DNA from 4 places in the Streptomyces sp. NPDC048338 genome. Region 3 is predicted to be linked to each of the others. Evidence: riboswitches for the same ligand, from Rfam matches in the RefSeq annotation. Region 3 holds a riboswitch; each other region holds the start of a gene.

The links. Region 3 has a riboswitch for cyclic di-AMP ahead of ACGFZF_RS35105 (M23 family metallopeptidase). Riboswitches for the same ligand answer to the same signal wherever they lie in the genome.
Region 1: another riboswitch for cyclic di-AMP. It lies ahead of ACGFZF_RS25080 (C40 family peptidase); the one in region 3 lies ahead of ACGFZF_RS35105 (M23 family metallopeptidase).
Region 2: another riboswitch for cyclic di-AMP. It lies ahead of ACGFZF_RS13715 (M23 family metallopeptidase); the one in region 3 lies ahead of ACGFZF_RS35105 (M23 family metallopeptidase).
Region 4: another riboswitch for cyclic di-AMP. It lies ahead of ACGFZF_RS19115 (transglycosylase SLT domain-containing protein); the one in region 3 lies ahead of ACGFZF_RS35105 (M23 family metallopeptidase).

Annotation. Positions count from the first base shown of each region.
Region 1 is NZ_JBICYQ010000011.1:104,667-112,253, reverse strand. Features, by position in the region: gene ACGFZF_RS25090 (ATP-dependent Clp protease proteolytic subunit) at 1-303, shown strand, start outside; gene ACGFZF_RS25085 (hypothetical protein) at 311-616, shown strand; cyclic di-AMP (ydaO/yuaA leader) riboswitch at 931-1,128, shown strand; gene ACGFZF_RS25080 (C40 family peptidase) at 1,132-1,608, shown strand; gene ACGFZF_RS25075 (ATP-binding protein) at 1,855-2,283, opposite strand; gene ACGFZF_RS25070 (8-amino-7-oxononanoate synthase) at 2,502-3,665, opposite strand; gene bioB (biotin synthase BioB) at 3,810-5,054, shown strand; gene ACGFZF_RS25060 (adenosylmethionine--8-amino-7-oxononanoate transaminase) at 5,047-6,327, shown strand; gene bioD (dethiobiotin synthase) at 6,514-7,230, shown strand; gene ACGFZF_RS25050 (VOC family protein) at 7,250-7,587, shown strand, end outside.
Region 2 is NZ_JBICYQ010000005.1:108,244-115,830, forward strand. Features, by position in the region: gene ACGFZF_RS13710 (M16 family metallopeptidase) at 1-598, shown strand, start outside; cyclic di-AMP (ydaO/yuaA leader) riboswitch at 810-977, shown strand; gene ACGFZF_RS13715 (M23 family metallopeptidase) at 990-1,760, shown strand; gene ACGFZF_RS13720 (GntR family transcriptional regulator) at 1,943-2,626, shown strand; gene ACGFZF_RS13725 (HPr family phosphocarrier protein) at 2,807-3,088, opposite strand; gene ACGFZF_RS13730 (GNAT family N-acetyltransferase) at 3,262-6,261, shown strand; gene ACGFZF_RS13735 (DUF5998 family protein) at 6,371-6,955, shown strand; gene ACGFZF_RS13740 (alkaline phosphatase family protein) at 6,955-7,587, shown strand, end outside.
Region 3 is NZ_JBICYQ010000019.1:98,385-105,971, forward strand. Features, by position in the region: gene ACGFZF_RS35100 (PP2C family protein-serine/threonine phosphatase) at 1-841, shown strand, start outside; cyclic di-AMP (ydaO/yuaA leader) riboswitch at 1,089-1,236, shown strand; gene ACGFZF_RS35105 (M23 family metallopeptidase) at 1,248-2,315, shown strand; gene ACGFZF_RS35110 (aldo/keto reductase) at 2,413-3,357, shown strand; gene ACGFZF_RS35115 (PrsW family intramembrane metalloprotease) at 3,461-4,771, opposite strand; gene trmB (tRNA (guanosine(46)-N7)-methyltransferase TrmB) at 4,893-5,612, opposite strand; gene lhgO (L-2-hydroxyglutarate oxidase) at 5,915-7,114, opposite strand; gene ACGFZF_RS35130 (MFS transporter) at 7,202-7,587, opposite strand, start outside.
Region 4 is NZ_JBICYQ010000007.1:377,362-384,948, reverse strand. Features, by position in the region: gene ACGFZF_RS19130 (iron-siderophore ABC transporter substrate-binding protein) at 207-1,259, shown strand; gene ACGFZF_RS19125 (FecCD family ABC transporter permease) at 1,276-2,313, shown strand; gene ACGFZF_RS19120 (FecCD family ABC transporter permease) at 2,310-3,386, shown strand; gene ACGFZF_RS19115 (transglycosylase SLT domain-containing protein) at 3,509-4,402, opposite strand; cyclic di-AMP (ydaO/yuaA leader) riboswitch at 4,407-4,589, opposite strand; gene ACGFZF_RS19110 (class I SAM-dependent methyltransferase) at 5,173-5,814, shown strand; gene ACGFZF_RS19105 (dienelactone hydrolase family protein) at 5,891-6,469, shown strand; gene ACGFZF_RS19100 (winged helix-turn-helix domain-containing protein) at 6,555-7,571, opposite strand.

The sequences.
Region 1 (7,587 bases), on a different contig from region 3:
GCCGCGGGCACCCCCGGCAAGCGGATGGCGCTGCCCGGCGCGCGGATCGTGCTCCAGCAGCCGTCGATGGACGAGCCGGCGCAGGGGCAGCCGAGCGATCTCGACATCCAGGCCAGGGAACTGCTGCGGCTGCGCACGATGGTGGCCGGCATGCTGGCCACCCACACCGGCCGAAGCCGCGAGCGGATCGACGCCGACATCGACCGGACGACGGTCCTCGACGCCGCGGCGGCGACCGCCTACGGACTGGTGGACCACGTCGTCCGCAACCGTGCCGCGTCCGGCGGCGCCGGGGGGCGGTGAGCCGGCCGTGGTCCCCGAACTGCCGCCGCTGCCCGCGCTGACGCGCGCCGAGGGCGAGCTCGTCGACGCCTACCTCGAGGTCGTGGACCTGCTCGGGCGTATCAATCCATCCAGGACATTGCATACTTATGGGGCGTTGCGTGCGGCGCAGGCGCTCGTGGGCAGGGCGACGGCCCTGCGCGACGCGCTGACGACCATGCACCTGCGCGGCGAGAGCGAGGTGCACACCGAGACGCTGGCCCACGCGCTCCGCGTGCTGGACGGGGAACGACGGTCCGGACGGGTCACCGTGTCGGAGCCGCCGTCGAGTTGACATTCAGGCGTGTCGTGTCGAGGTCCGGTCGGCCCAGTGCGACCGCAGAAATCCTCCCCCGTACGGCGTAGTCGACGAATCGACATGTGGCTGGGGCGAGTTGCGCGAGAGGTGCACACATCTGGCGGAATCGGATGTTCCTCCGCTGGTACGAGGCTTGCTGACCACCCTTCGGAAGATCACGAAACCTGCTTGTCCACCCGAATGGATCAGTCGTGAGGAGCCTCACATATCGCCGTTTCAGCTCGGTTTTCGACCGGTTCGTGGGTCAAGATCCCTGACGACGACAAGCCCCCGCCACCGCGGCGGGGCGGTCCGGGCGGACGCCGAGTCCTGCCGCCGTCCCGGATGTCTGGTCGACAGGAGTGGATCGGCAGGAGTGGAGGACCCGAGCAGTACGGAACGGCCGGCCAGTGGGGCCGTTCCTTGGGGTGAAGCCGCAGCCGCGGCCGGGCAACTTCGCCAGTCCGAACCCGACAGGTCATCCTTCACAGGCGGCTGACGAAGGGTTGCGCATGACTGCGCAGATTCATGTCCCGTCCCTGCTGTCCCGGGCCGGAGCCGTCTCGGCTCTCACCCTCGCCGCCGTCGGCGGCACGCTGCTGGCACCAGGTGCAGCGCCGGAGGCCCAGGCCGCCACGACGTACGCCGGCAAGGCGCTGAACGTCGCGGCGTCGAAGAAGGGATCGCCGTACAGGTACGGAGCGAGCGGGCCCACCAGGTTCGACTGCTCGGGGCTCACGCTCTACTCGTACAGGAAGGCGGGCAAGTCGCTGCCCCGAACCGCGCAGCAGCAGTACAACAAGACCCGGCACATCGCCGCCTCCGGCAGGCAGAAGGGCGACCTGGTCTTCTTCCACTCCGGGGGGAGGGTGTACCACGTGGGCATCTACGCCGGCAGCGGCAAGATCTGGCACTCCCCCAAGACCGGCTCCTGGGTGAAGCTCGACCGGATCTGGTCCTCGAAGGTCTACTACGGCCGGGTTCGCTGACACCCTCGCAGGAGACCCTCCCACGGCCTCCTACGACCCCCTGACGGCCGCTCAGGACAGCGGGCGGCCTGCCCGGCGGGTCCCACGACGGGGACCCGCCTCCTGACGAAGGGCGCGACGGCCGACGGGCCGGAGGGTGCGGCGGCGCCGCCGCACCCTCGCACACCGACCGAGGCCCCGTCCGGGCCCCCTAGGGCCTGTCTTCAAAGTAGCGCCGCGAGCCAGGCGGGACTTTGAAGACACCCCCTAGTTCGGGGTCGCCGTCCACGGGAGGTTGATCCAGACGGTCTTGCCGCCCTCGTCGGTCGGCGTGACCGAGAGGCGGCCTCCCGCCTCGGCGGTGAGGATGCGGATGATGACCATGCCCCGGCCGTTGTCCTGCTGGACCGCCGCGGGCAGGCGTCTCGGCCAGCGGGGATAGCTGTCGGTGACACCGATGTGGAGCTGTTCCTCGCGCACCAGACGGACGTCGACGGTGAACGTGGGCGACTGGCCGAAGGTGTGCTGGACGGCATTGGTGGCCAGCTCCGACACGATCAGCCGGACGGTGTCGGCGGTGTCGCTGCCGCCCGCGAGCCCCCATCCGGTCAGGACGTCGGCGACGTACCTCCGGGCTTCGGAGACCGAGGCCGGATCGCTCGGCAGAGTGACGGTTGCTTCCTGGTGATCTGCCATGGCGACGCTGTCCCTTTCCCACCGGGGCCAGCCCCGGATTGCGCTTCGCGCCAGACTGCCACTTCTCGTGCCACCATGAGGGTCGATCCACCAAGATATGCATATATCTATCGCCCGAAGCGGTGAACTCTGCTACAGGCAGGGGATTTTGAGGGCGTGAGGCAGGTGGTGACGCCCGGCACGCGTACGGCGCGGGCGGGAACGGCGGAGCCGGTGCGTCAGGCCGGTGGGGCCGTACGGAGGATCGTCGAGACCGCCTTGCCGATCTCCAGGTCCGTCAGGTCCGCCCGGGCCGTCAGCCGCAGGCGCGAGATGCCGTCGGGCACCGACGGGGGACGGAAGCAGCCGACGGCCAGGCCCTGTTCGCGGCAGTCCGCCGCCCACCGCAGCGCCGCGTCCGGCGACGGGGCGCGTACCGAGACGACGGCCGCGTCCGGGCGCGCGGCGGTCAGGCCCGCCTCGGTGAGCAGCCGGTGCAGGGTGGTGGCGACGGTCCGGGCGCGGCCGGCGAGCGCGGGCTCGTCCTGGATCAGGCGCAGGCCCGCGAGGGCGGCGGCCGCCGCCGCGGGGGCGAGGCCGGTGTCGAAGATGAAGGTCCGGGCCGTGTTGACCAGGTGCTCGATGACGCGGGCCGGACCGAGGACGGCACCGCCCTGGCTGCCCAGTGACTTGGAGAGGGTGAGGGTGGCGACCACGTCGGGGTCGCCCGCGAGGCCGGCCTCGTGCAGCGCGCCCCGGCCGCCGTGGCCGAGGACGCCGAGGCCGTGGGCGTCGTCGACGACGAGCGCCGCGCCGTGTTCACGGCACGCCTCGGCGTGTTCGGCCAGGGGGGCCTTGTCGCCGTCGACGGAGAAGACCGAGTCGCTGACCACGAGGGCCCGGCGGCCGTCGTGGGCGCGCAGCGTCTTGCGCACCGCCTCCGGGTCGACGTGCGGGACGACGGCGGTCTCGGCGCGCGAGAGCCGGCAGCCGTCGACGATCGAGGCGTGGTTGCCCGCGTCCGAGACGATGAGCGCGTCGCGGCCGCTCAACGCGGTGAGCGCGGCGAGATTGGCGGTGTAGCCGGAGGAGAAGACGAGGGCGGCCTCGAAGCCGCAGAACTCGGCGAGTTCGCGTTCGAGCCGGGCGTGCAGCCGGGTGGAGCCGGTGACGAGACGGGAGCCGGTGGAGCCCGCGCCCCAGCGGCGGGCGGCCTCGGCGGCCGCCTCGGTGATCTCCGGGCGCCGTGTCAGGCCGAGGTAGTCGTTGCTCGCCAGGTCGAGGAGCTCCGATTCCGCGGAGCGCGGCCGCAGCGTACGGACGAGCCCGGCGTCCGCTCGCCGGCGCGCCTCGGCTTCGGTCCAGTCGAACGCGGTGCGGCGCGTGTCCTCGTCCCGATGCATGAGGCAGATCCTTTTGTAGGCAGCGCACAGACCCTAACGCTCCGCGGGCAAGGTCAGGGTGTGGCCATGCCCACACATCAAACGGCCTCGTTTGTTCAGTTCCTCCTTGGCCGCGGGGTGTGCGGTAAGCGAGGATCAGCCTTTATGGACCTGCTGAACACGCTGGTGGACAAGGGGCTTCGGCGCGAACTGCCGACCCGTGAAGAAGCGCTCGCCGTGCTGGCGACCTCCGACGACGAACTCCTCGATGTGGTGGCCGCGGCCGGCAAGGTGCGCCGCCAGTGGTTCGGACGCCGGGTGAAGCTCAACTATCTGGTCAATCTGAAGTCCGGGCTGTGCCCCGAGGACTGCTCGTACTGTTCGCAGCGGCTCGGCTCCACGGCCGGGATCCTCAAGTACACCTGGCTGAAGCCCGACGAGGCCTCCGAGGCCGCCGCGGCCGGTGTCGCGGGCGGCGCGAAGCGGGTCTGCCTGGTGGCGAGCGGCCGCGGTCCGACGGACCGGGACGTGGACCGGGTCGGCAAGACCATCGAGGCGATCAAGGAGCAGAACGAGGGCGTCGAGGTCTGCGCGTGCCTCGGTCTGCTCTCGGACGGCCAGGCGGAGCGGCTCCGGGCCGCGGGAGCCGACGCGTACAACCACAACCTGAACACGTCCGAGGGGACGTACGGGGAGATCACGACCACGCACACCTACGCGGACCGCGTGGACACCGTGCAGAAGGCGCACGCCGCCGGTCTGTCGGCGTGCTCCGGTCTGATCGCGGGCATGGGCGAGAGCGACGAGGACCTGGTCGACGTCGTGTACGCGCTGCGCGAGCTCGACTCCGACTCGGTGCCGGTGAACTTCCTGATCCCCTTCGAGGGCACGCCGCTGGCCAAGGAGTGGCACCTCACCCCGCAGCGCTGCCTGCGGATCCTGGCGATGGTCCGCTTCGTCTGCCCCGACGTGGAGGTGCGGATCGCCGGCGGACGCGAGGTGCACCTGCGCTCGATGCAGCCGCTGGCGCTGAACATCGCGAACTCGATCTTCCTGGGCGACTACCTCACCAGTGAGGGGCAGGCCGGTCAGGCCGACCTCGACATGATCGCGGACGCGGGCTTCGAGGTGGAGGGCGCGGGCACGACGACGCTGCCGAGGCACCGTGTCGACGCGGCCGCCGCGGTGGGCGGCTGCGGCTCGCACGCCGAGGCCGGGGCGGGCGGCGGCTGCGGCTCGCACGAGCAGGGCGGCGGTTGCGGCCCGTGCGGCGGGCACGCGGCGCCTGCGGAGGCCGCGCCGGTGGCGGCGGCCGGGTCCGCCGGGGAGGGCGAGGGCCCGAACGCCCGGACCGACCTCGTGGCGGTGCGGCGCCGGGGCGCCGGCACGGACCTCGCGCCGAATGCGTAACAGCGAACTGCTGGCACTGGACCGGGCGCACGTCTGGCATCCGTACGGCCCCATGCCGGGCCGTACGGATCCGCTGGTCGTCGCGTCCGCGTCCGGTGTGCGCCTCGGTCTCGCCGAGCCGGTGCACGGACGGACCGAGCTGATCGACGGCATGTCCTCGTGGTGGTCGGCCATCCACGGCTACAACCACCCCGTGCTGAACGAGGCGGCGCGCGACCAGCTGGACCGGATGAGCCACGTCATGTTCGGCGGGCTCACCCACGAGCCGGCCGTCCGGCTGGCCGCCCGGCTGGTGGAGATCACCCCCGGTCCGCTCCGGCACGTCTTCCTCAGCGACTCGGGTTCCGTCGCCGTCGAGGTCGCGGCCAAGATGTGCCTGCAGTACTGGCGCTCGGTGGGCCGGCCGGGCAAGCACCGGCTGTTCACCTGGCGCGGCGGGTACCACGGGGACACCTGGACGCCGATGTCGGTGTGCGATCCCGAGGGCGGGATGCACGACCTCTGGTCGGGCGTGCTCCAGAAGCAGGTGTTCGTCGACGCGCCGCCCGCCGAGTACGACGAGGCGTACGCGGAGCTGCTCCGCGAGCGGATCGGGCAGCACGCGGAGGAGCTGGCCGCGGTCATCGTGGAGCCGGTGGTGCAGGGTGCCGGAGGCATGCGCTTCCACGCTCCCGAGTACCTGCGGGTCCTGCGCGAGGCGTGCGACGAGCACGACGTCCTGCTGGTCCTCGACGAGATCGCCACCGGCTTCGGCCGCACGGGCGCGCTGTTCGCCGCGGACCACGTCGGCGTCGCGCCGGACGTCATGTGTGTCGGCAAGGCCCTGACCGGCGGTTACCTGTCGATGGCGGCGACGCTGTGCACCTCGCGGGTCGCCGACGGCATCTCGCGCGGCGAGGTCCCGGTCCTGGCGCACGGCCCCACGTTCATGGGCAATCCGCTGGCCGCGGCGGTGGCCTGTGCCTCGATCGACCTGCTGCTGTCCCAGGACTGGGCGGTCGAGGTCAAGCGGATCGAGGCGGGACTCCGGGAGGGGCTCGCGGCGGCGGCCGACGTGCCCGGTGTACGGGACGTGCGGGTGCTCGGCGCGATCGGTGTCGTGCAGCTCGACCACGAGATCGACATGGCGGCGGCCACGGAGGCGGCGGTGCGGGCGGGCGTGTGGCTGCGGCCGTTCCGCGACCTGATCTACACCATGCCGCCCTTCGTGACCGGCGACGCGGACGTGGCCCGTATCTGCGAGGCGGTCCGCGCGGCGGCCGCGGCGGGCTGACCGCTTCCGCCCCGGAGCGAGGCGGGGGCGCGGATCTCGGTGCGAATCCGGGGTCCGCGCCCCGGCACAACGGGCCGTCCGGAGGCCGGGGCCGTACGACGGCGCCCGGTGACCGGCTCCGGCCGATCGGTACTTCGCCCGCCGCCCGTGCGTGGCGGCGGGTCCTCGGAAAGGACGCAGCACACCATGACCGTCATCGTCGTCAGCGGTACGGGTACGGAGATCGGGAAGACGATCGTGACCGCCGCGGTGGCCGCCGCGGCCACCGCGACCGGACGTTCGGTGGCCGTGCTCAAGCCGGCGCAGACCGGACTCGAGCCCGGCGAACGCGGGGACGCGGACGAGGCCGTCCGGCTCTCCGGCGCCGCCGCGTCGGTCGAACTGGCCCGTTTCCCGGAGCCGTTGGCGCCCGCCACGGCCGCCCGGCGGGCGGGGATGGCGCCGGTGGGCCCGTCGGAGATCGCCGCCGCCGCCTCGAAACTCGCCGCGGAGCACGATCTCGTCCTGGTGGAGGGAGCCGGCGGGCTCCTCGTCCGCCTCGACGCGGACGGCGGCACGCTCGCCGACGTGGCCCGGCTGCTGGACGCACCGGTCCTGGTGGTGACGCCGGCCGGGCTCGGCACCCTCAACTCCACCACCCTGACCGCCGAGGCGCTCCGGGCGCGCGGCGTCGCGCAGCTCGGCGTGGTGGTCGGCAGCTGGCCGGCCGCCCCGGACCTGGCCGAACGCTGCAACCTGACGGACCTGCCCGAGGCGGCCGGCGGGCCGCTGCTCGGGGCCGTACCGGCGGGCGCGGGCGCGCTCGAGCCGGCGGCGTTCCGCGTGGCGGCGCGGACCTGGCTCGCCCCGGCACTGGGCGGCGAATGGGACGCGGATTCCTTCTCCTCGGCGCACCGGGCGTGATCTCCGTAGGCTGAGGGCCATGCGCGCACACGTTCAGGAGATGGTCTTCGACTGCGCCGACCCCGCGGCCCTGGTGCGCTTCTGGGCCGGGCTGCTGGGCGGGACTCCGGTGGACCGGGGTCCCGACTGGTCGTACGTCGACCCGCCGGAGTTCGTCCGGCTCGCCTTCCAGCGGGTCCCCGAGGGCAAGACGGCGAAGAACCGGGTCCACCTGGATCTGGAGGTGGCCGCCGTGGCCGCGGCGGCCGACGAGGCGACCGGGCTCGGAGCGGTGCGGAGCGGCGGGATCGTCACGGACGAACAGGGTTCCTTCCAGGTGATGCGCGACCCGGAGGGCAACGAGTTCTGCTTCGTGAC
Region 2 (7,587 bases), on a different contig from region 3:
CCAGACCCAGCTGCTGATCGGCCGCGTCGGGGCCGACCGGCACGACCGCGTATGGCCCGCCCAGGTCCTCGGGACGTACTGCCTCGGCGGCACGCTCACCTCCCGCCTGGACCGCGTGCTGCGCGAGGAGAAGGGCTACACCTACGGTGTCCGGTCCTTCGGGCAGGTGCTCCGCTCCGACGGCGCGGGCAACGGCGCCTCGATGCTCGCCATCAGCGGATCCGTGGACACCCCCAACACCGGACCGGCACTTGACGACCTGTGGAAGGTGCTCCGCACCCTCGCCGCCGAGGGTCTGACGGACGCCGAGCGGGACGTGGCCGTGCAGAACCTCGTGGGCGTGGCGCCGCTCAAGTACGAGACGGCCGCCTCCGTCGCCGCGACGCTCGCCGACCAGGTCGAGCAGCACCTTCCGGACGACTACCAGGCGCAGTTGTACGCGCGGCTGGCCGAGACGGGCACGGTCGAGGCGACCGCCGCCGTCGTCAACGCATTCCCGGTGGACCGTCTGGTCACCGTCCTCGTTGGCGACGCCGCCGCGATCGCGGACCCGGTCCGTGCGCTCGGCATCGGCGCAGTGACCGTCGTCTCCGGCTGATTGCCGAGACCGGTGGCCGAAAAGGCACGGCAGCGGGACCCCGATCGAGTGGTATGTCGGGGTCCTCTGCTTTGTCCGGAATGGAGGGCTGAGTGATCGTTTGCCCTGTGGCATGTCTTACAAACGGGCCTGTCTGTTTGGCGATTGAAAGACGGTCCGCTTAGCTTCGTTCCGGCTGTCCGCCAGTTGCACCCGCCGCGCCCGCGGCATCGGACAGTCATCGCCGAGTCCCCGTCAGGCGCGAGCCTGGGGAGCCGGGGACCCACAACGAAGTCCCTGGGGTGAATCGGACGCCTTCGCACCCGTGCGGAGGGGCCCGTAGGAGACCTTCCTGCTCCGAACCCGTCAGCTAACCCGGTAGGCGAGAAGGAAGGAAAGGATCAGCCACTACATGGCGTTCACCCGTGCCACCGGGAAGCATCGTGGACCGAGCCGTATGGCGCGCCGTGGCGCCGGCATCGCCGGCATCGCCACCCTCGCCACCACCGGCGTCATCGGAACCCTCGCTTCCCCGGCGCTCGCCGCCGACACGGAAGCCCCCTCGCTGGAGGACACCGGCCTCAACCAGACCGTCGTCGCCGACGTCCTGGCGGACACCGTGAGCGCCCAGGCCGCCGCCCAGGAGCGGGAGGCCGTCGAGGCCGCCGCCCGGGAGAGGGCCGCGGCGGAGGCCAAGCGCAAGGCCGAGGCCCGCGCCAAGGAGATCCGCCTGGCCAAGGAGCGCGCGGCCCGCGAGGCCGAGCGCAAGCGCCTCGCCTCCTTCCAGCTCCCCGTCGCCGGTTCGTACGTCAGCACCGGCTACAAGACCGGCGGCTCGCTCTGGTCCTCCGGCAGCCACTCCGGGGTCGACTTCCACGCCTCCTCGGGCACCAAGGTCGTCTCCGTGGGCTCCGGCACCGTCGTGGAGGCCGGCTGGGGCGGCGCGTACGGCAACAACATCGTCATCCGGATGCACGACGGCACGTACACCCAGTACGGTCACCTCTCGGCGATCAGCGTCTCGGTCGGCCAGACCGTCACCCCGGGCCAGAAGATAGGTCTCTCGGGGTCGACCGGTAACTCCACCGGTCCCCACCTCCACTTCGAGGCCCGCAGCACCGCCGAGTACGGCTCCGACATCAACCCGATCGCGTACCTGCGTGCGCGCGGTGTGAGCGTCTGAACCCCGCCCGCGTCAGAAAAGCCCCGGCTCGTACTGAGCCGGGGCTTTTTTGCAGGCCAAAAGAAATCCATGGGCCGACGGTGGCCTTCGGAAATATCCCTCTGCTGCAATAGAGTTCACGAAGGGTCGGCGAACAGGCGTCCATCGGATGGGTTTCGCGCGGATTAAGGCGGAGGTCGAACATGCGCATTCCCGCGCACTCGGTATGCACGGCGATCCGGGACGACATCGTCTCCGGTGTCTTCGAGCGCGGCAGCCGGCTGACCGAGGAGCAGCTGGCGCGCCGCTACGGAGTCTCCCGCGTCCCGGTCCGCGAGGCCCTGCGCACCCTGGAGTCGGAGGGGTTCGTGGTCACCCGCCGGCACGCCGGGGCCCATGTCGCCGAGCCCACCGAGCAGGAGGCGGCGGACCTGCTGGACATGCGGGCCCTGCTGGAGCCGCTGGGCGCCGCGCGCGCGGCGCAGCGCCGCACCGAGGCCCATCTCAAGGTGCTGCGCGGCCTGGTCAGGCTGGGCCAGGAGCGGGCCAGACGGGGGCAGGGCGACGATCTGCGGTCCCTGGGGGGCTGGTTCCACGAGACCCTGGCGCAGGCCGCCGGCAGTCCGGCCCTGACGGCGCTCCTCACCCAGCTCCGCCACAAGATCGCCTGGATGTACGCGATCGAGCCGGCGGCGCAGCCGGTGGAGGAGTGGGCGGAGCACGGGGCGATCGTGGACGCGGTGGCCCGCGGCGACGCCGAGCGGGCGCGGGCGCTGACCGCGCTGCACGCCGAGCGCTCGCTGGCGCGGCACCGTCCCAAACGGTCCGGGCACGGCCGTGTGAGGCCTTCGCAACATGCCGTAAACACCGCGAGCATCCGGAATTAACGGCGGCGCCGTATACAAAGACAGTGAATACGGGGGCCGGATATCGTGCTGCCCGAAATTCGGTGTGCGCATTTCCTGGGCGGCGATCAATGGCCCGTACCGCCCCGGATGAATCCGGAATGGACGAAGGAGCCGCACCCGCCGGAATTCGGACGGATGCGGCTCCCGCGTGAGGTGTCGTCAGACGGTCTCGGGAAGCTCCTCGAGCCCCTCGGCAACCAGCTTCGCCAGACGGTCCAGAGCGACCTCGGCGCCGTCGGCGTCCGAAGCGAGCACGATCTCCTCGCCGCCCTGCGCACCCAGGCCGAGCACCGCGAGCATGGACGCGGCGTTCACCGGGTTGCCGTCGGCCTTGGCGATCGTCACGGGGATCCCGGAGGCCGTGGTGGCACGGACGAAGATGGAGGCGGGGCGGGCGTGCAGGCCCTCGGCCCAGCCGACGTTGACGCGGCGCTCAGCCATGGTGTTGCCCTTCAAGTCTTGGCCGGTTGTCTAGACCAGTCTCTCATGGGTTGCGAGGTGCTCGTGCCGACCTCCGGCCCGGCCGGAACAGCCCTCCGGCCCTCCCACCTTGCACGGCACCCACGTCGTGCGCGACCGGTGCCGGCGTCGTGCCCCGGTCGTAGGCTGACCCCATGCAGAGCGCGTCGGAACAGCCTGAACACGCATACCCCGACCACTGGGAGGCGGACGTCGTCCTGCGCGACGGCGGCACCGCGCGCATCAGGCCGATCACCGTCGACGACGCCGACCGCCTGGTCAGCTTCTACGAGCAGGTCTCGGACGAGTCGAAGTACTACCGGTTCTTCGCGCCCTACCCCCGGCTCTCCGCCAAGGACGTCCACCGCTTCACCCACCACGACTTCGTGGACCGGGTCGGACTCGCGGCGACCGTCGGCGGCGAGTTCATCGCCACCGTGCGCTACGACCGCATCGACGCCACCGGCCGGCCCGCCAGCGCCCCGGCCGACGAGGCCGAGGTCGCCTTCCTTGTGCAGGACGCGCACCAGGGCCGGGGGGTGGCCTCGGCCCTGCTCGAACACATCGCGGCGGTCGCCCGGGAGAGGGACATCCGGCGGTTCGCGGCCGAGGTGCTCCCCGCCAACTCCAAGATGATCAAGGTCTTCACGGACGCCGGCTACACCCAGAAGCGCAGCTTCGAGGACGGAGCCGTACGGCTCCACCTCGACCTGGAACCCACCGTTCGCTCGCTCGCCGTCCAGCGCGCACGGGAGCAGCGGGCCGAGGCCCACTCCGTGCAGCGCCTCCTGGCCCCCGGCTCGGTCGCCGTGATCGGCGCCGGGCGCGCCCCGGGCGGGGTGGGCCGGACGGTGCTGCGCAACCTCGTCGCCTCCGGCTACACCGGCCGCGTCCTCGCCGTGAACCGGAGCCTGGAGGCGGGCGCGCCCGCCGCGTTCGACGGGGTGCCGGCCTTCCGCTCCGTGGGCGAGATCGGCGAACCGGTGGACCTGGCGGTCGTCGCCGTCCCCGCGGAACGGGTGCCGGAGGCCGTCGCCGACTGCGGCGAGCACGGCGTCCGCGGACTCGTCGTCCTCTCCGCGGGCTACGCGGAGAGCGGTGCCGAGGGCCGGGAACGGCAGCGCGCACTGGTCCGGCAGGCCCGCTCGTACGGGATGCGGATCATCGGGCCCAACGCCTTCGGGATCATCAACACGTCCGCCGGGATCCGGCTCAACGCCTCGCTCGCCCCGCAGATGCCGGCGGCCGGCCGGATCGGCCTGTTCACCCAGTCCGGAGCCATCGGCATCGCCCTGCTCGCCGGGCTGCACCGGCGCGGCGCCGGGCTCTCCTCCTTCATCTCCGCGGGCAACCGCGCGGACGTCTCCGGCAACGACTTCCTCCAGCACTGGTACGACGACCCCGAGACGGACGTCGTCCTGCTCTACCTGGAGTCGATCGGCAACCCCCGCAAGTTCACCCGGCTGGCCCGCCGCACGGCGGCGGTCAAGCCGGTCGTGGTGGTCAAGGGCGCCCGGCACAGCGGCAGCGCGCCGCCCGGACACCGGGTGCCCGTCACCCGCATCCCGCACGCCACGGTCTCCGCGCTCCTCCGGCAGGCCGGGGTGATCCGCGTCGACACCGTCACCGAGCTGGTCGACGCCGGCCTGCTCCTCGCGGGCCAGCCCCTGCCGGCCGGGCCGCGGGTGGCGATCCTCGGCAACTCCGAGTCGCTGGGGCTGCTGACGTACGACGCCTGCCTGACGGAGGGTCTGCGCCCGCTGCGCCCGCTCGACCTGACCACCGCCGCGAGCCCGGCGGACTTCCGCGACGCGCTGGCGGCGGCGCTTGTGGACGACGCCAACGACGCGGTCGTGGTGACGGCGATCCCCTGGGTCGGGGAGAACGGCGCCGTCGAGTCCGGCGACGGCGAGGTCCTCGCGGCCCACCTCCGCGCGGCGGTCGCCTCCGCCCCGGCCGCGGCGAAGCCGGTGCTCGTCGTGCACGTCGAGATGGGCGGTCTGGCGGAGGCCCTCTCCGCCGCCACCAGCACGCGACCGCAGCCGGCGGCCGGCCCGGCAGGCCCGGGGTCCACCGCCGGCCGGGCCGCTCCCGGCGCCGCACAGCCGACGGCCGGTTCCTCGCCGCCCCCGGCTCCCGGTGCCTCCCGCGTCGCCCCCGCCCCGGCCGGCGCACCCGGTGCCCCCACGTCCGGCCCGCCCGGGCCCCCGGGATCCGCCCCCCGCGGCGTCGACGGCTCCGTGCCTCGCACCGGCGACGGCCCCGCGCCCGGTGGCCACGCCACCGGGGGCATCCCCGCCTACCCCGCCGCCGAGCGGGCCGTGCGGGCGCTCGCCGAAGCCGTGCGGTACGGACAGTGGCGGCGGCAGGCCGCCGAGCCCGGGCGGGTGCCGGAGTACGACGACATCGACGAGAGCGGCGCCGCCGCCCAGATCGAGCGGCTGCTCGGGGAGGACGCCGAAGCCGCCGGGGTGACCCTGGACGCGGACGCGGCGGGCGAGCTTCTCGCGCGGTACGGGATCGCCGTCCGGCCGACGCAGCCCGCGCCCGGCCCCGACGAAGCCGTCGCGGCCGCCGCGCGGCTCGGCTACCCCGTGGCGCTGAAGACCACCGCGCCCCATCTGCGCCACCGCCCCGACCTCGGGGGCGTCCGGCTCGACCTGGCCACCGAACAGCAACTGCGAACCGCCTACGCCGAGATGACCCAGGCCCTCGGCAAGCCCGAGGAGCTCCACCCCGTCGTACAGGCGATGGTGCCCCGCGGCGTCGACACCGTCGTCCGTTCGGCCATCGACCCCGCCGTCGGCGCCGTGCTGTCCTTCGGGCTCGCCGGAGCCGCCTCCGAGCTGCTGGGCGACACGTCCCACCGGCTGGTCCCCGCAACCGACCGGGACGCCGCCGAGCTCGTGCGCTCCATCCGCACCGCCCCGCTGCTCTTCGGCTGGCGCGGCTCCGCCCCGGTCGACACCCCGGCCCTGGAGGAACTGCTGCTGCGCGTCTCCCGCCTCGTCGACGACCATCCCGAGGTCGTCGCGATCACCCTGGAACCCGTCGTCGTGGCCCCGCACGGGCTCTCCGTGCTCGGCGCCACCGTCCGCCTCGCCCCGCCCCCGCCCCGCACCGACCTCGGCCCGCGCCGCCTGCCGAGCTACTGAGAGAGGCCACCCCTCCCAGCGGCCCGCCCCGCCTCATCGGCCCGCAAGCCGGACGGGTGCTCGCCCAAGCGTCCCGGAGCGCCCCTTCCGACGGATTAGGATGGAGTCCATGGCAAAGACCGGTACGACGACCCAGGGGCTGCGCGCGGCGATCGAGCGCAGCGGCTACTACCCGGCCCTCGTGGCCGAGGCGGTGGAGGCCGCCGTCGGTGGGGAGGCGATCGCGTCGTACCTGGTCCACCAGGAGACCACGTTCGACTCCAACGAGGTCCGCCGCCACGTCACCGTGCTCGTCCTGACGGCCAACCGTTTCATCGTCAGCCACACCGACGAGCAGAACGCCGACACCAGCTCCCCGACGCCCTACGCCACGACCTCCACCGAATCGGTCAAGCTCGACCGGATCTCCTCGGTCGTCGTCAGCCGCGTCGTCGCGAACCCGGAGTCGTACACCCCCGGCACCCTGCCCCGTGAGGTCGTCCTCACCATCGGCTGGGGCGCCGTCTCGCGCATCGACCTGGAGCCCGCCGCCTGCGGCGACCCCAACTGCGACGCCGACCACGGCTACACCGGAAACGCCACCGCCGACGACCTCAGCCTGCGCGTCAGCGACGCGGGCGACGGGCCGGACACCGTCCGGCAGACCCTGGCCTTCGCGCAGTCGCTCTCCGAAGCCACCGCGGCGACCCGCTGATGGTGCAGCCCGCCGTCGTCGCCTCCGGGTGGCCGGACGATCCGGTCCCGCTCGCCCTGGACACCGCGCCCCTCCCGGCGTACGGCTCCGGCTCGCTCGCCGACCTCCTCCCGACCCTCGTCGCCGGACAGGGGGTGCCCGGTTTCGAGGCCCGGATCGCCGAGCTCACCCCGGCGGACCGGAACTGCGTCTTCCTCATCGACGGGCTCGGCTGGGAGCAGATCAAGGCCCACCCGGACGAGGCGCCGTACCTCACCTCGCTGCTCGCCGGATCGCGCGGCGGCACCGGGCGCCCGATCACCGCGGGGTTCCCCGCGACCACCGCGACCTCGCTCGCCTCGGTCGGCACCGGCCGGTTCCCCGGCGAGCATGGGCTGCCGGGCTACACGGCCCGCAACCCCGCGACCGGTGCGCTGATGAACCAGCTCCGCTGGAAGCCGTGGACCTCCCCGCGCGTCTGGCAGCCGTACCCCACGGTCTTCGAGCTCGCCCACAAGGCCGGCATCCACACCGCGCAGGTCTCCTCGCCGATCTTCCAGGACACACCGCTCACCAAGATCGCGCTGAGCGGCGGCTCGTTCCACGGACGTCTCTCCGGCGAGGAGCGGATGGACTTCGCGGCCGAGCAGCTC
Region 3 (7,587 bases):
GCTGGCCATGGTGATCAACCGCGTGGTCCAGCGCAGCGGCCGGCAGCTGGCCTCCGCCCGGGTGATCGCCGAGACCGCCCAGAAGGCGGTGCTGCCCACGCCGGTCGAGCGGATCGGCGGGCTGCAGATCGCGGCCCGCTACGAGGCCGCGCAGGCGGACGCGTTCATCGGCGGCGACCTGTACGCGGTCCAGGACACCCCGTACGGCGTGCGGCTCGTCGTCGGCGACGTGCGGGGCAAGGGGCTGGAGGCGGTCGAGGCCGTCGCCGTCGTGATCGGCGCGTTCCGGGAGGCGGCCGAGCAGGAGGCGACCCTGGAGGGGGTGGCGCAGAGACTCGAGCGGGCGCTGACCCGGGAGGGGACCCGCCGGGACGACCTGGACGCCTTCGAGGGCTTCACCACCGCCGTCCTGGCCGAGATCCCCCGCGGCGACGGTCTCGTTCGAGTCGTGAACCGTGGCCACCCCGAGCCGCTGCTGCTGCTCCAGGACGGGGCGCTGGAACATCTGGAGCCGAGCCAGGCCGCGCTGCCGCTCGGCATGGGCGCGCTGGCCGCCTGGCCGGACCGGGCCGACGAGACCCCCTACCCGCCGGGCTCGACACTGCTCTTCTACACCGACGGGCTGTCCGAGGCGCGCGACGCGGCGGGCGCCTTCTACGAGCCCGGCGGCCGCCTGGCCGGGCGGATCTTCCCCGGTCCGGAGGAACTGCTGGACGCGCTGGTCGACGACGTCCGCCGCTACACGGGCGGCGGATCGACGGACGACATGGCGCTGCTGGCCGTGGGCCGCCCGGTGCAGGGCCAGCCGGAGCGCCGCCGGACGATGCCGGTGGTGCCCTGAGGCGGCCACCCCGGTCCCGGAGACCCGGCGGGGTGACCATGCGTAGTCGCGAGGTACCGCTGCGATAACAATTGATGCAACGTCAGATAAGGAGTCTCGAACGGATGACTCCTGAGCGGCGGTCAAATCGCCCTGTAGTGCATCAATCTCTTGAACGATCAAGAGGAACAGCTTGGAATCGGACCCCCGTGTCTATTAACGTTCGATAACGCAGCGCGGTCGTCCCAGTCGTCGCAAGAGACGGCACCGTGCGCACGCGCCGAATTCCGAAAGGGAACCGGGGAACCACCACTTGGGGTGAATCGGACACTCTCGCACCTGTGCGAGGGCGCCCGTAGGAGACCTTCCTGCTCCGAACCCGTCAGCTAACCCGGTAGGCGGCAAGGAAGGAAAGGAGTACGCCTCCGTGGCGTCCAACACCCCTGCCCCCGAAGCCCCCTTCCATGCGTTCGGTGCCTCGGGTGCCGCCGGGACCGACCCCGACGGCGCGGCGGGCGAGTGGAACCCCACCGAGGAGACCCTCCGCCAGCAGAGCCGGGCCGGTGGCCGCCACCGGGTCGTCAAGCAGCGCTCGGGCTTCGCCCGTTCCTCCACCGTCCTCGGCGTCGGTGTCATCGCGGCCGTCGGCGCGGGCGGCCTGGCCACCGCGCAGGAGAAGCCGCCGGTCTCCATAGCCCTGCCCGACCTCGACCTGCCGGACGCCGAGGACCTGCCCGGCGTCGGCGCGCTGATCTCCGGCGACGAGGACCGGAACACGACCGCCGGCTCCGGCAACGACCTGCACGCGCTCACGGCCTCCGTCGGCGCGCCCGTCGACGGCGCCGACCGCAAGACGGAGGGCGGCGACGCCGGCGAGGCGCTGCGCGCCCGCATCCTCCAGCAGGCCGAGCAGCAGCAGGCGTCCGCCGACGCCGCCGAGAAGGCCGCGACGGAGAAGGCGGCGACCGAGAAGGCCGCCGCGGAGGCCGCGGCCCAGGCGGACGCGGCCGAGAAGGCGGCGGCCGAGGCGAAGAAGAAGGCCGAGGCGGAGGCCGCGGCGAAGGCCGAGGCCGAGCGCCTGGCCAAGCTCGCCGCCAGCTACGCGCTGCCCACGTCCTCGTACACGCTCACCTCGACCTACGGCGAGTCCGGCTCGATGTGGTCCTCCGGCTACCACACCGGCCTGGACTTCGCGGCCCCCACGGGCACGCCGGTCAAGGCGGTGCACGGCGCCACGGTCAAGTCGGCCGGCTGGTCGGGCTCGTACGGCTACCGCATCGTCCTGGAGCTGTCGGACGGCACCGAGGTCTGGTACTGCCACCTGTCCTCGATGACCGTCGGCGTGGGCCAGTCGGTCGGCACCGGCGACACCATCGGCCGCGTGGGCGCCACCGGCAACGTCACCGGCCCGCACCTGCACCTGGAGGTCCACACCCCGGGCGGCGACGGCGTCGACCCGGCGGCCTGGCTGGCGAGCAAGGGCCTGTCGGTCTGATCCTCCCGGGGACCTCCCCGGCCACGGCGGCCCTGGCGACGAACCCCGCGCCAGGACCGCCGGAATAGCGGCCCCGCCGCCGGTCGTTCACCGACCCATGACCTCTCTTCGCCCGCTGGGCTCCTCCGACCTGCACGTCTTCCCGCTCGCGCTCGGCGGCAACGTCTTCGGATGGACCGCCGACGAGGCGCAGTCCTTCGCCGTCCTCGACGCCTACGCCGCCGCCGGCGGCAACTTCGTCGACACCGCCGACTCCTACTCCGCCTGGGCCGAGGGCAACCAGGGCGGCGAGTCCGAGACGATCGTCGGCAGGTGGCTGGCGTCCCGCGGCAACCGCGACGAGATCGTCGTCGCCACCAAGGTCGGCGCCCACCCCTCGTACAAGGGACTCGCTCCCGTCACGATCAAGGCGGCGGCCGAGGAGTCACTGCGCCGGCTCGGCACCGACCACATCGACCTGTACTACACGCACTTCGACGACGAGTCCGTGCCCGTCGAGGAGATCGTCACCGCGCTCGACCAGCTGGTGAAGGACGGCAAGGTCCGTGCCGTCGCCGCGTCGAACATCTCCCCGGCGCGGCTGCGGGCCTCCCTCGACTTCGCCGAGGCCGAGGGACTCACCCGCTACGTCGCGCTCCAGCCGCACTACAACCTGGTCTCCCGCGACACCTACGAGGGCGAGCTCCTGGACACCGCCGAGCGGGCCGGACTCGCGGCCGTGCCGTACTTCGCGCTGGCGTCGGGCTTCCTGACCGGCAAGTACCGGCAGGGGACCGCGGTCGACAGCGCCCGGGCCGCGGGGGCGGGCCGGCATCTGGAGACCGAGCGGGGCCGCACGGTGCTCGACACGCTCGACGCCGTGGCCCGCGCGCACGGGGCCGAGCCCGCCACGGTGGCGCTGGCCTGGCTCGCGGCCCGGCCGACCGTCGCGGCGCCGATCGCCTCGGCGCGTACGGTCGAGCAGCTGCCGGCCCTGGTGGCGGTCGCGGACCTGGTGCTCGACGAGGCGGAGCTGGCGGCACTGGACGCGGCCTCCGCCTGAGCGTTCGCCCCGCGGGGCGGGGCACAGGGGGCGCCGGCAGGGTCGGCCCCGGGGGCCGTCCGGTCGTTCCCGGGAGACCGGGATGATCCGACGGGACGGTTCCTCAGCTGCGGTACGGGTTGTAGCCGCCGTAGTCCAGGTACTGAGGCGGCGACCAGACCCGGCCGGTCGCCCGCGCCGCATAGGTCAGCGCGGGCGAGGCGACGGCCCTGCGCTGCCAGAGGTGGTGGAGCAGTTCCTGCTCGCGCGCCGTGAAGTCGGGGTCCGCGTCACCGCGCTGGGCGCGGTGGCGCAGGAACGCGAGCGTCGTCGCGAAGGCCTCGTACTCCCCGACCGCCTGCGCGGCCGGCCGGCCGTACGTCCGGGCGGCGAAGGAGCGGGCCATCGAGCGGGCCCGCATCGAGGAGAGGGCGAGCGGCTCGGACGGGGAGAGCCAGCCGGCCGCCGCGTACGCCGGGAGCTGGCCGGATATCGTGCGCAGCTCCCGCTGCCGGCTCCATATCGCCAGCCAGGTCAGCAGCCCGAAGGCGGGCACCATGAACATGCCGTAGACCACGAGGAACCCCCAGGCCGCGTAGACGGCCGAGCCGTTCCACAGCGCGTGCATCCCCATGGCGAGGACGAGGCCGGCCACCGGCAGCAGGATCCGCCGGACGCGCTTGCGCCGTGCGACGAGCGCGGCGAACCCGAAGCCCAGGCCGGTGAGCACGGTGAACAGCGGATGCGCGAACGGCGACATCACGACCCGCACGAAGAAGGTCCCGGCGGTCATCGAGCCGAGGCCGGACGTGCCGATCTCCTGGTCCTCGCCGAAGGCGCGGCCGAGATAGAGGATGTTCTCGGTGAAGGCGAATCCGGTGGCGGTGAACCCGGCGACGACCACCCCGTCGACCAGGCCGGTGAAGTGCCGGCGGCGCAGCAGGAAGATCAGCAGGATCGCGGCGGCCTTCGCGCTCTCCTCGACGACCGGGGCGACGACGGTGGCGCCGAGGGCGTCCGCGGAGGCCCGGTCGGCGGTGGAGGTCGCGATCCAGCGGACCGCGAACGTGTTGGCCGTCAGTGCGACGAGCGCCGCGGCGAACGCGCCCCAGGCGAAGGCGAAGATCAGGTTCTTCCACGGGCCGGGTTCGACGCGGTCGAGCCAGCAGAACGCGGCCAGCAGCAGCGGGACGGGCAGGACGGCGAGACCCAGCCCCACCAGGAACCCCTCGGTTCCCGTCTCCTCCCGCACCATCGCGAGGATCACCAGGGCGCAGAGCGCGAGCAGGGTGATCACCGTGACGGCCCGGACCACCTTGCTGCGCCAGAAGGCCCGGCGGGGCCGGTAGCGCCAGTGGGCGCGGTCCGGGACGGCGGGGAACGCGGGCTCCTCGGTGTCCCGGGCGGGCACGGGTACGGCTACGGGGTTCGACACCGTACGACCCTAACCAGCGGGAGTGACAGCCCGCGAGGGAGTTCCAGGGGGTGTCTTGTCGATCAGGCCGGAGACGGAGCCGCAGGACACCGCGAGCCCGGCAAGATCGGCAAGACGCCCCCTAGATCCTCTGGAAGAGGAGGTCGTGCACGACGTGTCCCTTGTCGAGACCCTGGCCCTCGAAGCGGGTGAGCGGCCGGAACGCGGGGCGGGGGGAGTAGCCGCCGTCGCCGGCGGTGTTCGCGAAGTCCGGGTGCGCCGAGAGGACCTCCAGCATCTGCTCGGCGTACGGCTCCCAGTCCGTGGCGCAGTGCAGCACGGCGCCGGGCTTCATCCGGGTCGCGAGCAGCGTGAGGAACTCGGGCTGGATCAGCCGGCGCTTGTGGTGGCGCTTCTTGGGCCAGGGGTCCGGGAAGTAGACGCGGCAGCCGTCGAGGGCGTCGGCGGTCAGCATCTCGCGGAGCAGGATGATCGCGTCGCCGTTGGCGACCCGGACGTTCTCCAGCCCGCCCCGGTCGGCGAGGCCGAGGAGGTTGCCCTGCCCCGGGGTGTGGACGTCCACGGCGAGGATGCCGGTGCCGGGGTCGGCGGCGGCCATCCGCGCGGTGGCCTCGCCCATGCCGAAACCGATCTCCAGGACCACGGGCAGCCCGCCGAACATCTCGCGCAGGTCGAGGATCCGCCGGCCGTCGATGTCGAGGCCCCAGTCGGGCCAGCGCTTGAGCATCGCCTCCGCCTGGCCCGCGGTGACCCGGCTGCGGCGTGGCTGGAAGCTGCGGATGCGCCGCTCGTGGTGCGATCCGGCGGGGTCGGGCAGGGGGCCTTCCCCGGCGGCGAACATCCGGCTGCCCCGCCGGGCGACGACGGGCTCGACAGGCGAGGCGGCTTCGACGGTGGGGTGCGCGGTGGCTTCACGAGACTCAGACACAATGCCTCGATTCTACGGCGTGTCCGACAGGTGGCCCGGGGCTCGTCCGGGGAACGGGGAGCGTGCCCGACGCGAGACCGGGCGCCGGGCGGCGGCCGTGACCGAGGGGTCCCGGACTCGTGCGGTAGCCGTGACCGAGGGGTCCCGGGCTCGTGCGGTGGACGTGACCGAGGCGCGTGCGACGGCCCCGAGGGTCCGGCCGCACCGGATCCCGGTCAGTCCAGCTGGGCCAGCGCCCGGCGGGCCACCTCGCGTCCGATCGGCAGGCTCGCCGTCGCGGCCGGCGACGGCGCGTTCAGCACGTGCACCGTGCGGGGCGCCTCGCGGATCAGGAAGTCGTCGACCAGGGTGCCGTCCCGCAGCACCGCCTGGGCACGGACGCCCGCCGCCGTGCGGCGCAGCCCGGACTCCTCCACGACCGGCAGCAGCCGCCGCACCGCCTCCGTGAAGGCCCGCTTCGACAGCGACCGGCGCAGCTCGCCCGCCCCGTACCGCCAGTGCTCCCGGGCGATCTGCCAGGACCCGGGCCAGGCCAGCGTCTCCGCCAGCTCGCCGGGCCGGACGACCGACCAGTCGTATCCCTCCCGCGCGAGTGCCGGCACCGCGTTCGGGCCCACGTGCACGCCGCCGTCGATGCCCCGCGTCAGATGCACCCCGAGGAAGGGGAACGCCGGGTCCGGGACGGGGTACACCAGCCCGCGGACCAGCGAGGCGTCCGTCAGCTCGAAGTACTCCCCGCGGAACGGGACGATCCGCATCTCCGGGTCGTCGCCCGCCAGCCGTGCCACCCGGTCGCAGTGCAGGCCGGCGCAGTTCACCATGACCCGTCCGCGCACCACCCGGCCCGCCGCCGTGCGGACCGCGACCCCCCACGGCCGCCGGTCGACCGCCGTGACCTCGGAGCCGTACAGGATCCGCGCCCCGGAGGACTCGGCGAGCTGCGCCGCCACCGCGCCGTAGTCGCAGATCCCGGTGGAGCCGACATGGATCGCGGCCAGGCCGCGCACCCGCGGCTCGTACTCGCTGATCTGCGAGGGCCCCAGCTCCCGCACCGGAATGCCGTTCTCCCGGCCGCGCTGCACGAGCGCGTGCAGCCGGGGCAGCTCGTCCCGCCCCGTGGCCACGATGAGCTTGCCCGTCACCTCGTGGGGCAGGCCGTACTCCGCGCAGAACTTGACCATCTCGGCCGCGCCCGTCACCGCGAACCGCGCCTTCAGCGAGCCGGGACGGTAGTAGATCCCGCTGTGGATCACTCCGCTGTTCCGGCCGGTCTGATGGCGTGCGGGACCGTGCTCCTTCTCCAGGACCGTGACGCGCGTGCCGGGGGCGGCGCGGGTCAGGGCGTACGCCGTCGACAGCCCGACGATCCCACCGCCGATCACGAGCACATCGCAGTCGACATCACGAACGGACACCTGCACCACCTCCCACCCCGATAGTGCACTGACCCACTGACAATCCGGTTAAACCCGTTGGGACACGCGTCACGTCATGCTTTCGGCTCACGCCGGTGCCATCAGCAGCGGACGCGCCCGCTCCCGCAGCTCCATGACCCGCGGCTCGTCCCCGTACGGCTCCAGCCGGTGCAGCAGGTCCCGGACGTACTCGGTGGTCCGCGCCGACGAGATCCGGCCCGCCACCTCCACCGCGCGCGTGCCCGCCGCACAGGCCGCGTCCAGGTTGCCCGACTCCAGCTCGGCGACCGCCGACACCACCAGCCGCAGCCCGTGCGAGCGGACGTACTCCTCCGTCGGCCGGGACAGCGCCTGCTCCGTGAAGCGCCGCACCTGGCGGGGAAGCTTCAGGTCCCGGTAGCACTCGGCGGCGTCGGCGCAGAACCGGTCGTACGAGTAGAAGCCCAGCCAGGACGGGTCGGCGTCGCCGTCCC
Region 4 (7,587 bases), on a different contig from region 3:
GGACGTGATCCTTCCGTCACATCGACAGGCGCCCACCTGCGATGACGAAGGATCGGCCGTGTGAAACCCTTGATTTGGAGATAAGGGAAACCTAACTTAGCTTTGCCTAAGTACTTATCGGCTTCCGGAGCCGGGATCAGGCCTGCGCGCGTTCCGTGCGCGTGGGTCCCCTCCGCCTGCCGACTGCCCGCAGAGAAGGATCGTCCATGACCCTCGCAGTGACCCGCACACGCCGTCGCGCAGTCGTCGCCACGGCCGCCGCCGCCACGCTCGCCCTCCTCGTCGGGGGCTGCGGCGCGGGCGAGAAGAAGGACACCGCCGGCTCCGGCGAGGCGAAGGCCTCCGGCGCCGCCTTCCCCGTGACCATCAAGAGCGCGCTCGGCGAGGCGACCATCACCAAGCAGCCCAAGCGCGTCGTCACCCTCGGGCAGGGCTCCGCCGAGACCGCCATCGCCCTCGGCCACACCCCCGTCGGCATCGAGAGCTACCCCTGGGGCAGCGACAAGACCGGCTACCTGCCGTGGATCCACGAGGCCGTCACCAAGTCCGGCGGCAAGCTCCCCAAGCAGTTCAAGGGCATGGAGGAGCTCGACATCGAGGCCATCACCGAGCTCGAGCCCGACGTGATCCTCGCGCCCTGGTCCGGCGTCACCAAGGAGCAGTACGACGTCCTGAAGGACATCGCGCCGACCGTGGCCTACCCGGACAAGGCGTGGAGCACCGACTGGGACCAGCAGATCGACATCGTCGCCAAGGCCCTCGGTGAGCCCGAGGAGGGCAAGCAGCTGACGGCGAAGATCCGCAAGCAGCTGGCGGACGCCGCCGCGACCCGGCCGAACTACAAGAACGTGACGTTCTCGTACATCTACAACACCGGCCCCGGCACCCTCGGCGTCTTCAAGCCGAAGGAGCAGCGCGTCGAGATGCTGACGTCCCTCGGCCTCAAGGTCGACCCGGTCGTGAACGGCTTCAAGGAGACCGACGGCACCGACTCCGCCCTCATCGGCCTGGAGAACGCCAACAAGCTGTCCGGCAGCGACGTCGCCTTCACGTTCTACATGGACGAGAAGTCGCGCAAGGAGATCGAGGCCCAGCCGCTGTACGGGGCCATCCCCGCGGTCAAGAAGGGCGCGATCGTCTACAGCCACGACACCCCGTTCGTCACGGCCTCCTCGATGATCAACCCGCTGACCGTGCCGTGGAGCATCGAGCGCTACCTGCCCCTGATCGACAAGGCCGTCGCCAAGGCCGGGAAGTAAGCACGGTTCCCTTCGCATGGCTTCCTCCACGCTCGTCGAGCCGGGCGGTACCAGCACCTCGCGTGCCGGTGCCGCCCGGCTGGCGTTGTCTCTGACGGTCTGTCTCGCCGTCCTCGCGCTCGCGATGCTCGCGAGCGTGATGTTCGGCAGCAAGACCACCTCGTTCGGCTCCGTCATGGACGTCCTCAGGGGCCATGGCGACGCCTACCTCACCACCGTCGTCGAGAGCCGCTACCCCCGGACCGCGATCGGCGTGCTCGCCGGCGTGTGCCTGGCGGTCGCCGGCACCCTCATGCAGGGCGTCACCCGCAACCCGCTGGCCGAGCCCGGCCTCCTCGGCATCAACGCGGGCGCCTCGGCGAGCATCGTCGCCGCGACCGCCTTCCTCGGGGTGACGGGCCAGGCCGCCACCCTGTGGTGGGCCCTGCCCGGCGCCCTGCTGGCCGGACTCGTCGTCCACGTCATCGGATCCGCCGGCACCAGCGCCGGCCCGGCCCGTCTCGTGCTGGCCGGCGCGGTCCTGTCCGCCGTCCTCGCGGCCTTCATCCAGGCCGTCACCCTGAGCCGTCCGCGCGTCTTCGACAGCTACCGCTACTGGGTCGTCGGAGCCCTCGGCGGCCGGGACTTCGACGTCTTCTGGTCGGTCGTGCCGTTCGCGGCCGTCGGCCTCCTCGTCGCCCTCGTGATCGCCCCCGGTCTCAACGTGACGGCACTGGGCGACGACACCGCGACCTCCCTGGGCGCCCGCCCGGCACGGGTCAAGGCGGCCGGACTGCTCGCGGCGACCCTGCTCAGCGCGGCGGCCACCGCCGCCGTCGGACCCATCGCCTTCGTCGGCCTCGCCGTGCCCCACCTCGTACGGGCCCTCGTCGGCGTCGACTTCCGTCTGCAGATCCTCTTCTCCGCCCTCGTCGGTCCCGCGCTGCTGCTCTCCGCCGACGTCGTCGGACGCGTGCTGCTGCGCCCGCAGGAGGTCATGGTCGGTGTCATCACCGCGTTCATCGGGGCGCCCGCGCTGCTGCTGGCGGTCCGCAGGATGAGAGGAAGCGCATGAGCGCCCGTCAGGCCCCGGCGCCCGCACCCGTCAGGACGGCGCCGCGCCGGCACGTGCTCAGGATCGGCGGCGCGGTGTCGCTGCCGATCCGCACCTCCACCGTCGTCCTGGCCCTCGGCCTGTTGCTGCTGATCGTCGTCGGAGCGGTGGCCACCCTCACCCTGGGACGCCTCGGCATCCGGCTGCCCGACCTCCCCGCGGCCCTGCTGGGAGGAGCGGAGGGCAAGAACGCCTTCGTCCTGAACCGGCTGCGCGGACCGCGTCTGGTCGTCGGGATCGGCACCGGCGCCGCGTTCGGCCTGTCCGGCGCGCTGTTCCAGTCGGTCACCCGCAACCCGCTCGGCAGCCCGGACGTCATCGGGCTGGGCGCGGGCGCCGGAGCCGGCGCGGCCATCGTCGCCCTGCTCCTCCCGGACGTCGTACCGGTCCCGGTCGGCGCGCTCCTCGGCGCCGTCCTGGCCATGGTGCTCGTCTACATGTCGACCGGGACGGGCTTCCGCAACCCGGTCCGCCTCGTCGTCGCCGGCATCGGTGTCTCCGCCATGGCCGTCGCCGTCATCCAGTACGTCGTGTACGCGGTGGAACGGGACAAGGCGACGGTCCTGAGCGCCTACGTCAACGGCAGCCTGTCCGCCCGCTCGTGGGACGACGCGACCACGATCTGGCTCGTGCTGGCCGTGGTGCTTCCGCTCGCCGTCCTGCTCTCGCGGGACATCGGCATCGGAGAGATGGGCGACGACACCGCCGCCGCGCTGGGCGGCCGTCCCGGGAGGACCAAGACCGCGGCGGTCACCCTGGCGATCGTGCTGTCGGCCGCCGCCGTGAGCGTGGCCGGGCCGATCGCCTTCATCTCCCTGACCGCCCCCCAGATCGCCAAGCGGCTGTCGCGCGGGTCCGGTCCCCAGCTCGCCCTGTCGATGCTGGTGGGTGCGCTGCTGCTGGTCCTCGCCGATCTCGCCGCCCAGCAGATGCCGTACCTCGACAACCTGCCCGTGGGCATCTACACGATGGCCATCGGCGGGCTCTACCTCGGCCACCTGCTCGTCCGGGAGTGGCGGCGGGGCGTGCTGTAGGCGGCGCGCGCCGCGGGCCCCGACGGCGGGCCCGGCACGCGAGGAAGGCCCCGACCCCCGAGCGGTCGGGGCCTTCCCCGTCGTATGGGCCGGCGCGCCCGTCAGGAGGCGCCGTGGCCCCGTCAGTAGGCGCCGAAGACGTTGTCGATGGAGCCGTACTTGTCGGCGGCGTAGTTGCACGCGGCCGTGATGTTGGCGACCGGGTCGTACATGTCCATGGACGTGCCGGGCACGTGGTACGCCAGGAAGGTGGGCTCGATGACCTGGAGCAGGCCCTTCGAGGGGGTGCCGGCGACGGCGTTGGAGTCCCAGTTGTTGATGGCCTGCGGGTTGCCGGAGGACTCGCGCATGATGTTGCGGTGGATGCCCTCGTAGGAGCCGGGGATGCCGTGCTGGGCCATCACGTCCAGCGACTCCCGGATCCAGCCGTCGAGGTCGTTCGTGTAGCTCTTCACGGCGGCGGGGGCGGCGGCCGGAGCCGCCTGCTGGGTCTGCCGGGCCTGGGGCGCGGGCGCGGTGCGCTGCTCGGAACGGCTGGCCCGGTCGGCGGACGAGGACTTCGCCGGCTTGGCCGCCTTCGACTTCTGCGCGGGAGCGGGGGACTTGGGCTGCGACGCCGCGGAATTGCGGTGCAGCGTCAGCTTGAGACCCGGGTGAATGAGTGACGGATTGTCACCGACCGCAGCGTGGTTGGCCCGGTAGAGAACCTTCCAGCCGCCCCGGACACCCTGCTCGTAGGCGATCATCGAAAGAGAATCGCCCGGCACGACGGTGTAGGTCTTGGGAGCTGCGGCCGGTGCCGCCGGCAGCGATTCCGTGATCTTTTGCGACACATTTGCTGCCGCGTTCGCCGTGGCAATGGCCGGGGTGATCTCGGGCGCGGTGCGAGGGGCGGCGTGGGCGGTCGCGGAGGCGACGAGGGGGAGGGCCAGTGCGGCTCCACCCGTGCTCGCGAGGGCGATACCGCGGGCGAGCGGACGGCGCTTCGGGCGACGGTGCTTACCGTTTGCAGGCATGACGGATTCCTCTCCGGAGCCTGCGGGGTGAGCTGTCGGGTTCGGGCTGGAGATGCCCGGCCGCACACGTGCGACTTCACCCCTAGCCGCTCCGGAATCCGGATCGGCGAATACTTGGGTCCCCCGCTCCTGCCGGCGGTGAATAGTGGGAATTGCGGATGGTGGCAGGATTCGGCGTTCCATCCGAATGGAGGTGACCGTAGGCGAGGAATACCGTCGGGAACAAGGCGTCTCGACGATGTGATAAACGGCCTCGCGGGGGCCCGTGAAGCCCCGAACTTCCCTGAATCACGGGGAGATGGGGCCCGAGGGCGGGGAGGGCGGCCGATGCCCCGTGAGCCATGTCACCTGAAAGAAATGTCCGACATCACCCCATAATTCCGAGCAAAGGAAGATTGATGCTCATGGGGTGGGTGGTCGTTTTATGGCCTTTTATGCGCGCCGATGTGGCGACTCGCCGTCCGGGCTCTCTCCGCTCGCCGGGATCCGCGTCCCGGACACGCCTCCGGTCCCCCGTGCCGCCATGCTCCCGTCCGGCCGCGCAGGGCGGTCGTGACCGCCCAGCGATCCGTGCCCGGTGTTCCTCCTCCTGCCCGGGGCGGTCAGGCCCCGAGCAGGGTGCGGGCGCGCGCCCACGCGGCCACGGGGTCGCACGACTCCGCCTGCCCGGCCGAACTCGTGAGGGTGCCGCGCGCACCCCCGGCTGAACGGCGCGGGTACGGACCGCCGTCGGGCCGCCTCCGGTCATGGACCCGTGGGATGCTGGGGACATGGGGGATCAGGTGGACCACGCGGCCGTCCGGCGGAGTTACGACACCGTGGCGGAGGAGTACGCCACCCGGCTCGGGAACGAACTCGACGGGAAGCCGCTCGACCGGGCCCTGCTCGGCGCACTCCTCGAAGAGGCCGGGCAGGGGGCCGCCGTCGCCGACCTCGGCTGTGGACCCGGGCACGTGACCGGCTGGCTCGCCGCGCACGGCGCGCGGGCCGTCGGCATCGACCTCTCCCCGGGCATGGTCGCGACCGCCGCACGACGCCATCGCGAGGCGGCTTTCCGGGAGGGCGACCTGCTCGCGCTGCCCGCCGAGGACGGCGAGTTCGACGCCGCCGTCGCCCTCTACTCCGTCATCCACGTCGCCCCCGACGAGCTCGGCCGCGCCTTCGCCGAGGCACACCGCGTGCTGCGCCCCACCGGGCTGCTCCTGGTCTCCTTCCACCAGGGCGAGGAAGTGCGGCACCTGGACGAGTGGTGGGGGCACGAGGTGGACGTCGACTTCCGCTTCCTGGACCCCTCCCGGGTGAGCGGACTCCTCGCCGACGCCGGGTTCACCGTGGAGATGCGGATGGAGCGCGGCCACTACGCTCACGAGGTCGACACCCGCCGCGTCTACCTGCTGGCCCGCCGGACCTGAACCGGACGGCGGCCGGGGCGAGCACGGCACCGGGGCCGTGCCGCCGAGGCCGGCCCACCCGCGAGAGGGGACCCACATGGCCGAGGTACTGCTCTTCCACCACGCACAGGGACTGACGCCGGGCGTCACGGCCTTCGCCGACACGCTCCGCCGGCACGGCCACACCGTGCACGTCCCCGACCTGTACGACGGTCGGACGTTCGACACCCTGGAGGAAGGCGCCGCCCACGCCCAGGCCATCGGCTTCGGCGCGATCGCGGAGCGGGGCGTCCGAGCCGCCGAACCGCTGCCGGCCGGGCTCGTCCTCGCCGGCTTCTCCCTCGGGGTGCTGCCCGCCCAGCGGCTGGCGCAGACCAGGCCGGGCGCCCGTGGCGCGCTCCTGTTCGACGCCTGCGTCCCCGTCACCGAGTTCGGCGCCGCCTGGCCCGACGACGTCCCCGTCCAGGTGCACGGCATGGACGCGGACGAGTTCTTCGTCGGCGACGGCGATCTCGACGCGGCCCGCGCGCTCGTCGCGGCCACGGAGCGGGCCGAACTGTTCCTCTACCCCGGCAAGCACCACCTGTTCGCCGACAGCAGCCTGCCCTCCCACGACGCGGCCGCGGCCGCCCTGCTCACCGAGCGGGTCCTCGCCTTCCTGGACGCTGTCGGGTGAGGGAGGGGCACGCCCCTCGCCTCCCGGACGGCGGACGGCTCACCTCCGTGAGACACCGGGCCTTCGGGCCCCGTGCCGTCGTCGGTCAGCCCCCGGCCAGCAGCGCGTGTCCGAGCGGGGTGAGGCTGTGGAGCACCGCCGTGCCCGTCCGTACCGTGTCGACCAGGCCGGCGCCCCTGAGGACACCCGCGTGCTGGCTGGCCGCCGCGAGCGAGACGCCGGCCCGTTCGGCGAGGGCCGTGGTGCTGGCGGGGGAACGCAGCAGCCGGAGCACCTGCGCCCGGGTACGGCCCAGCAGCGCCCCCAGCGCTTCGGGCCGGTCGTCGGACCGGCCCGAGGCGGCGCCGTCGCACATCGGGTAGACGAGCACCGTCGCCGCCTCCGGGCGGTACATCACCATCGGGCCCGTCGCGAACCACGAGGGCATCAGCAGCAGCCCGCGTCCGCACAACGGGATGTCGTACGACGACGCCGACGGCAGGTGCAGCGTCGGCGGCTGCCACCGCCAGGTCGTCCCCAGCGTGGTCAGCAGCGCGTCGACGCCTCCGCGCAGCAGCATCTCGGCCCGCAGCGCACGGTCGGTCAGGGCGTCGGCGCGGATCCGCGGCCAGAGAGGCTCCACCGAGGAGTGGAAGTAGACGCGCGTGTCGTGGGCCAGCGCGCGGCGCGCGGCCGCGGAGCCCTGGGCGAGCTCCCGGGCCCACCGGCCCGGGCGGGCCAGGCCGCCGTTCCAGCCGGACACCTCCGGCACTCCCAGATCGCGCGCCAGCGTCCCGGTGGGGGTCGCGACGGCCGCGTCCAGCGCGTCGGTGAAGTCGTGCACCGACGGCTGCAGCAGGAAGTCCGGCACGAACCCGTCCTCGGTGACCAGTTCGGCGAGGACACCCGCCCCGGCGGCCGGGCCGCCCCGCAGGGAGCGCTGCCACGCGCGGGCCGCGGGACGCGTCCGGTGCAGGAGGGCGGAGCCCGGGCCGGCGCCGTCGCCGGGACGGCCCGCCCGCAGGCCCAGCCGCAGGCTCAGCGCGGTCTCCGAGAGGGCGTCGGCCGCCGGGGCGAGGGTGATCTGACGCAGGTCGGCGGCGGTGAAGTGTAGGCGGATCACGACGACCGATTATCGG